DNA from 3 places in the Streptomyces sp. NPDC059534 genome. Region 2 is predicted to be linked to each of the others. Evidence: riboswitches for the same ligand, from Rfam matches in the RefSeq annotation. Region 2 holds a riboswitch; each other region holds the start of a gene.
What was found. Region 2 has a riboswitch for S-adenosylmethionine ahead of thrC (threonine synthase). Riboswitches for the same ligand answer to the same signal wherever they lie in the genome.

Region 1 (2,260 bases), on a different contig from region 2:
TCCGGGCACCACGCGGTGTACGACACCGCCACGCCAACCGGCCGCGACAAGATGGCCAACAGCATCCGGAATGTGCGCCGGAACCCGCCTGAAACCTTGGCTGTGAGCAGGCGGTGTCACCCGTGCCCCGGGTGAGGAGGGGGATGCGCCGCCAGCTGGCGCCTGGTGTGGGGTGGTGTGACGTGGGGGAGGGTCAGGCGAAGTACGACTTGAACTCGGTGAGGCTGATGCGCCTGTCGCCGTCGGTGTCGGCCTCTCGGACGAAGTCGGCGAGCTTTACTCCGCCGAGGGTGCCGCCGTTGGCCAGGTCGTAGTCCCTCAACTCGCGCAGTCGGATCTCTCCGCTTCCGTCCGTGTCGATGTCCGCGAACACTGCCTCGGCCTCGGCCTCGGTCATCTTGCCCACTTGGTCCTCCTGAGGTTCGTGTACGGGGAATGACTTCACGGCAGGGGACGCCTGGGATCAAACGTCAGTCGGTACGCCATGCGAGGCCCGGCAGATTCACTACATCGGGCGCAGCGGATCCACGCCTACCGACCTACTGGACCTGAGGGCGTACGGAGGCCGCTGCCCGCTGTCCCTGATCTTCACTCCAGGCCAACACGTGGCCTACACCCAGTTCAAGCCGGTTCTGGCGGAGATACCGTCCAGGCAGGACGAGCCAGTCCTGACCCAGGCCCGCAGGAGGAAGTGGGCGACGTCCGAATCCCGTTCGCGGACCTCGCTGCCCCAAGACCTCTCCCTCCCTACGGGTTAGGAGTGGTGAATGGCTTCGGTGAGCCGGTGGGCCGCGTCGACGGCGGCCTTCGCGAGTCGGGTGCCGGGGTGTCGGGTGAGGCGTTGGATCGGGCCGGTGACCGTGACGGCGGCCACGACGCGGTCGGACGGGCCGCGGACCGGCGCCGAGACGGAGGCCATGCCGGGTTCGCGTTCACCGATCGACTGGGCCCAGCCTCGGCGCCGTACGCCGCTCAGGGCGGTGGCGGTGAAGCGAGCGCCCTGCAGGCCCTGGTAGAAGCGCTCGGGCTCCTCCCAGGCCAGCAGGACCTGGGCAGCGGAGCCGACCTTCATGGGGAGGGTGGACCCCACCGGCACGATGTCGCGCAGGCCGGCGGTTCGCTCGGCGGCGGCGATGCAGACGCGCAGCTCACCCTGGCGTCGGTAGAGCTGCGCGCTCTCGCCGGTGGCGTCCCGAAGGGAGGTGAGGACCGGACCGGCCGCGGCCAGTAGGCGGTCCTCGCCCGCGGCAGCCGAGAGCTCACCAAGTCGAGGGCCAAGGACGAAGCGGCCCTGCACGTCCCTGCCTACCAGACGGTGACGTTCGAGTGCGAGGGCGAGTCGATGGGCCGTAGGCCGGGCCAGGCCGGTGGAAGCGACCAGCCCCGCCAGAGTGGCCGGGCCCGACGCGAGCGCGCCGAGTATCACCGCTGCCTTGTCGAGGACGCCAACACCACTAGAAATATCCGAAATGTCCATGAAGGGGGTACTCCAGTCTCGTGCCGCGAGCCATGACTTGCGGCGACCTCGCTCAGGGGAGGGCAGGGATGATCAGCGGGAAAGGGCCGAAGCGGTCGGCCGATATGCCGCGGTGATCGCGAGATGGGTACGCGGAAAGCCCGGGGTGGACAGAGCCGGGGCGAAAGGCAGCACAGAGAGCACCGTGTCTCCTCATCTTTTCCCGCGCCACGTTGGCGCGAGCCGGAGTTGGCACTGATCCCGACGACACGGCGTGAACATTGAGCGCCGAGTCGACCGGGGAGTTGCCGGGGCTTCGTAGGGCCGGTCCCTCCACCCCTCTGGATGATTCGCGGAGAACGATACAAGACTCCCGGGGCTGCCGTGCTCGCTGCCCCGTGCGAGTGAACGTCATGCCGCGCGACGACCTGGTCGATCTGCAGACTCACCAGGCGTGCGCTGCGATCGACCGTGCCACCTTCCTGGCCGAGCTGTGAGACGTCAGGCAGCGGGGCGCCACGACCGGCATGTGCTTCCAATGAGGGCCGGCCGGGGCGTCGGCTGGCTACCTCGCACCAGTTACCCCCTTCGGACCTCCCGCCTCCCCGGGCGGGAGGCGCATGGGCAGTACCGACCGGCGTGCGCCAGGGCCTTCACACGTGCCCTCACTGCGGGCGGTCTCCGTGTCGGTGGCCTGGTTGTGCCGTCAGCCCCTTCGCTCCAGAGGGTGCGGTGTTGTGTGGCGGGCTGGTTCCGCCATGGGTGCCGCTCTCGCCGAGGGCGACTGTAGCTGCGTGCGCCGGG
Region 2 (2,260 bases):
CGCCACGCGGCGGCGCGCGTACTCCGCGATCTCGACCATCGGGGGCCGCTCCTCGGTGTCCACCGCGTACGTCCGCGGCTCGAAGCCCTTCTCACCCCGCTCGAACTGGGTGAGCCGCGGCCGCACCAGATGGCCCCGCGACAGCCGCAGCTGCGCGGTCCGGTAGATCGCCGCCGCCATCCGGCCCAGCGCCTGCCCGTCCTGGTGCCGGTGCTTGCGCACCCCCACGTCCACCTGGGCGAGCGCGTCCAGGCCCACCGTGTGCAGCGCGTCGACGAGCAGCCCCAGCTCCACCCCGTAGCCGACCGGGAACGGCAGCCGTTCGAGCAGCGAGCGCCGCGCCGCGTACTCGCCGCCCAACGGCTGCACGAAACCGGCCAGCTGCGGCCAGTGCAGGTTGAGCAGCGGGCGTGCCACCAGCTCCGTGACCCGGCCGCCCTGGGCGGGGGTCCGGCCGGCGGCGGGCCCGTCGAGCTCGGTGCCGAAGGGCCGGTCGTACATCGCCTTCACGAAGTCGATGCCCGGGTCGGTGAGCAGTGGGCCCACGATCCCCGTCACGAAGTCCGCGGAGAAGTCCCGCAGGTCCGCGTCGACGAAGCACACCACGTCCCCGGCCGTCGCCATCAGCGACCGCCACAGGACCTCGCCCTTGCCGGGCACGGCCGGTATCCGGGGGAGTATCGCGTCGCGGGCGACCACCCGCGCCCCGGCCGCCGCCGCCACCTCCGCCGTGCGGTCGGTGGAGCCGGAGTCGATCACCACCAGTTCGTCGACGAGCGGCACCGCCTCCGACATCAGTTCGCGGCGGATGACGGCGACGATGTCCCCGACCGTCGCCTCCTCGTTCAGCGCGGGCAGCACCACGCTGACGGTCGTCGAACGCTTGGCGGCGAGGATCCGCTCCAGCGGCCTGTCGGCCACTGACCAGGACCGCCGGTCCAGCCAGCGCTCCACCTCTTCCAGCACGTCATCTCCATCTCGCGTTACGGACGGCCGGTCCAAGCATCCGGGCCTTCGGTTACAGTCTTGAGCAACGCGGATCCCCGATGCACGTCGGGGTGCCGACCGCGTCGGAGCGCAGGAACGAAGTCCATCGCGCTTCACAATCGAATACCGCTCATCCAGAGGGGCAGAGGGAAACGGCCCGTTGAAGCCCCGGCAACCCTCCAGTCGGTTTGTCTCGTACTCCAGCGAGGCCCCCGGCTAGGGAAGGTGCCAAATCCGTCTCATGGCGAAAAATTCGTCATGGGAAAGATGAGGAGAAAGGGCCTCGCCTCCATGGCTGCACAGACTGTCGCTTCCGCCACCACCGTCGACCTCGGTCCCGCGTCCGGGCTTTCCTGTCGCGAATGCGGTGAAGTCTTCCCGCTCGGTCCGATCTTCGCCTGCGAACTCTGTTTCGGACCTCTCGAAGTCGCGTACGACCTTCCCACCGGTGACCCCGAGGCGCTGCGCAAGCAGATCGAGGCCGGCCCCGCCAACATCTGGCGCTACGCCCCGCTGCTGCCCGTCCCGGCCGACGTCGCCGAGAAGCCGAACCTGAACCCGGGCTGGACCAAGCTCGTCCAGGCCGACAACCTCGCCCGCGAGATCGGCGTCGCCCCCGGCAAGCTCTTCGTCAAGGACGACTCCGGCAACCCGACCCACTCCTTCAAGGACCGGGTCGTCGCGCAGGCCCTGGAGGCCGCCCGCGCCTTCGGCTTCACCACCCTCTCCTGCTCCTCCACCGGCAACCTGGCCGGCGCCGTCGGCGCCGCCGCCGCCCGTGCCGGTTTCCGCTCCTGCGTCTTCATCCCGCACGACCTGGAGCAGGGCAAGGTCGTCATGGCCGGTGTCTACGGCGGTGACCTGGTCGCCATCGAGGGCAACTACGACGACGTCAACCGCTTCTGCTCGGAGCTCATCGGCGACCCGCTCGGCGAGGGCTGGGGCTTCGTGAACGTCAACCTCCGCCCGTACTACGGCGAGGGCTCCAAGACGCTGGCGTACGAGATCTGCGAGCAGCTCGGCTGGGTCATCCCCGACCAGCTGGTCATCCCGATCGCCTCCGGCTCCCAGCTCACCAAGATCGACAAGGGTCTGCAGGAGCTCATCAAGCTGGGGCTCGTCGAGGACAGGCCGTACAAGATCTTCGGCGCCCAGGCCGAGGGCTGCTCCCCGGTCTCCGCCGCCTTCAAGGCCGGCCACGACGTCGTCCGCCCGCAGAAGCCGAACACGATCGCCAAGTCGCTCGCGATCGGCAACCCGGCCGACGGCCCGT
Region 3 (2,260 bases), on a different contig from region 2:
CGGTCTCGTACGGACCATGTACGCGCACGCCAACGTGATCGAGGTGCCGGGCCCCGCCGTCGACATCGTCGGCACCGGCGGCGACGGCGCCAAGACGGTCAACATCTCCACGATGGCGTCGATCGTGGTCGCCGGCACGGGAACGAAGGTCGTCAAGCACGGCAACCGCGCCGCGTCCTCCGCCTCCGGCTCCTCCGACGTCCTGGAGAAGCTCGGCATCAATCTGAACCTGACCCCGCGGCGGGTCGCCGAGGTCGCCGAGGAAGCCGGCATCACCATCTGCTTCGCGGTGAAGTTCCACCCCTCGCTGCGGCACGTCGCCGCCGCCCGCGGCCAGCTCGGCATCCGGACGACCTTCAACGTCCTCGGTCCGCTGACCAACCCGGCCAAGGTGACGGCCCAGGCCGTCGGCGTGGCCGACCCGCGGATGGCGCCGATCGTCGCCGGAGTCCTCGCCGAGCGCGGCAACTCCGCGCTGGTCTTCCGCGGCGACGACGGCCTGGACGAGCTGACGACCACGTCCACCTCCCGGGTGTGGGTGGTCAGGGACGGCGGCGTCACCGAGGAGCGCTTCGACCCCCGCGACGTCGGCATCGACCTCGTCCCCCTGGAGGCGCTGCGCGGAGCGGACGCCTCGTACAACGCCGACGTCGCCCGCCGGCTCCTCGCCGGGGAGACCGGTCCGGTACGGGACGCGGTGCTGCTCAACGCGGCGGCGGCGCTCACCGCCCTGGAGCCCGGCACGGGCACCCTGGCGGAGCAGCTGAGCGCGGGCATCGCGAGGGCGGCCGAGTCCCTCGACTCCGGCGCGGCCCGCCGTTCCCTGGAAGGCTGGATCGCCGCCACCAACGCCTGATCGGCGCGTATGCCGCGCGTGACCCCGGTCCAGCATCCGGACCGGGGTCTTGCGCCTCGGCGATCATGTGGCAGGATGCTCTACAGGTCACGAGTGACAGCGTTTTGGCCCCGGCTTGCTGTCCGGCAACCCTCCGTCCGTGGCGGGGTGCCCCGGGTGATGACCAGGCCGTAGGCAGCGAGGTCTACGGCAAGCGCGGACCCCTCGAACACCAGGGGTCCTGGTCTCTCGAGGAGCTTTTTCCGTGAGCAAGCGAATGCGATAGGGCGAGTCCGCCCCTACTTCACCCTCGGAACAGGGTCACTTCCGCGTACCCGCGTGCGACCCCGTCGTCTCCGAGGCATCACCCGTACCCCGCCGTGTCCGGCCGCGTACGGGATCACCGAAGCCATTCCGCACCGCCCGCCGGGAGATACCGCCATGTCCGCACGCCCGAACACCGCCACCGTCGAGACCGCCGCCGCCGAGTCCGCCGACCCCTGCTGCGCCGCCCCGCTGGCCGTCCTCGGCCGGGACGTCACCGTCCCGCTCGTCACCGGCGGCGAGGTGACCTACGCGGCGCTCGACTACGCGGCCAGCGCGCCGGCCCTCCAGCGGGTCTGGGACGACGTCGCCGCGTACGCCCCCTACTACGGCAGCGTCCACCGCGGCGCCGGCTACCTCTCCCAGCTCTCCACCGACCTCTTCGAGAACAGCCGCGTCACCGTCGCCGAGTTCCTCGACTGCCGGCCCGGCGACCAGGTCGTCTTCACCCGCTCCACCACCGACTCGCTCAACCTGCTCGCCGCCACGCTCCCCGCCGACTGCCAGGTCTTCGTCTTCGAGACCGAGCACCACGCCTCGCTGCTGCCCTGGCGGGACGCCCGCGTCACCTACCTCAACGCGCCGCGCACCCCGGAGCAGGCCGTCGCCACCCTGGAGCGGGCCCTCGCCGACCGCGACCCCTACGGCCCCGCGCTGGTCTGCGTCACCGGTGCCTCCAACGTCACCGGCGAGCTGTGGCCGGTGCGGGAGCTCGCCGCCGCCGCGCACGCCCACGGCGCCCGGATCGTGCTCGACGCCGCGCAGCTCGCGCCCCACCACCCGGTCTCCGTGCGGGAGTTGGACGTGGACTGGGTCGCCTTCTCCGGCCACAAGCTGTACGCGCCCTTCGGCTCCGGAGTCCTCGCGGGCCGCGCCGACTGGTTCCAGGACGCCGAGCCCTACCTCGCGGGCGGCGGCGCCTCCCGCAAGGTGGCGCGCCGCGCCGACGGCGGTGTGGACGTGGAGTGGCACACCACCGCGGCCCGGCACGAGGCCGGCTCCCCGAACGTCATCGGCGTCTACTCCATCGCCTCCGCCTGCAAGGCGCTCACCGAGGCCGGCTTCGACGGGCTGGTGGCCCGCGAGCAGCATCTGATCGAC

Region 1: linked by a shared signal. The riboswitch ahead of ACFVZH_RS28575 (IclR family transcriptional regulator) and the one ahead of thrC (threonine synthase) in region 2 are both predicted to bind S-adenosylmethionine.
Region 3: linked by a shared signal. The riboswitch ahead of ACFVZH_RS03590 (aminotransferase class V-fold PLP-dependent enzyme) and the one ahead of thrC (threonine synthase) in region 2 are both predicted to bind S-adenosylmethionine.

The regions. Positions count from the first base shown of each region.
Region 1 covers NZ_JBHWAQ010000027.1:100,248-102,507, forward strand. Annotated here, with positions in the region: gene ACFVZH_RS28570 (EF-hand domain-containing protein) at 194-397, opposite strand; gene ACFVZH_RS28575 (IclR family transcriptional regulator) at 755-1,477, opposite strand; SAM riboswitch class I at 1,667-1,808, opposite strand.
Region 2 covers NZ_JBHWAQ010000042.1:35,155-37,414, reverse strand. Annotated here, with positions in the region: gene ACFVZH_RS33915 (glucosyl-3-phosphoglycerate synthase) at 1-966, opposite strand, end outside; SAM riboswitch class I at 1,115-1,261, shown strand; gene thrC (threonine synthase) at 1,255-2,260, shown strand, end outside.
Region 3 covers NZ_JBHWAQ010000002.1:282,755-285,014, forward strand. Annotated here, with positions in the region: gene trpD (anthranilate phosphoribosyltransferase) at 1-856, shown strand, start outside; SAM riboswitch class IV at 942-1,058, shown strand; gene ACFVZH_RS03590 (aminotransferase class V-fold PLP-dependent enzyme) at 1,277-2,260, shown strand, end outside.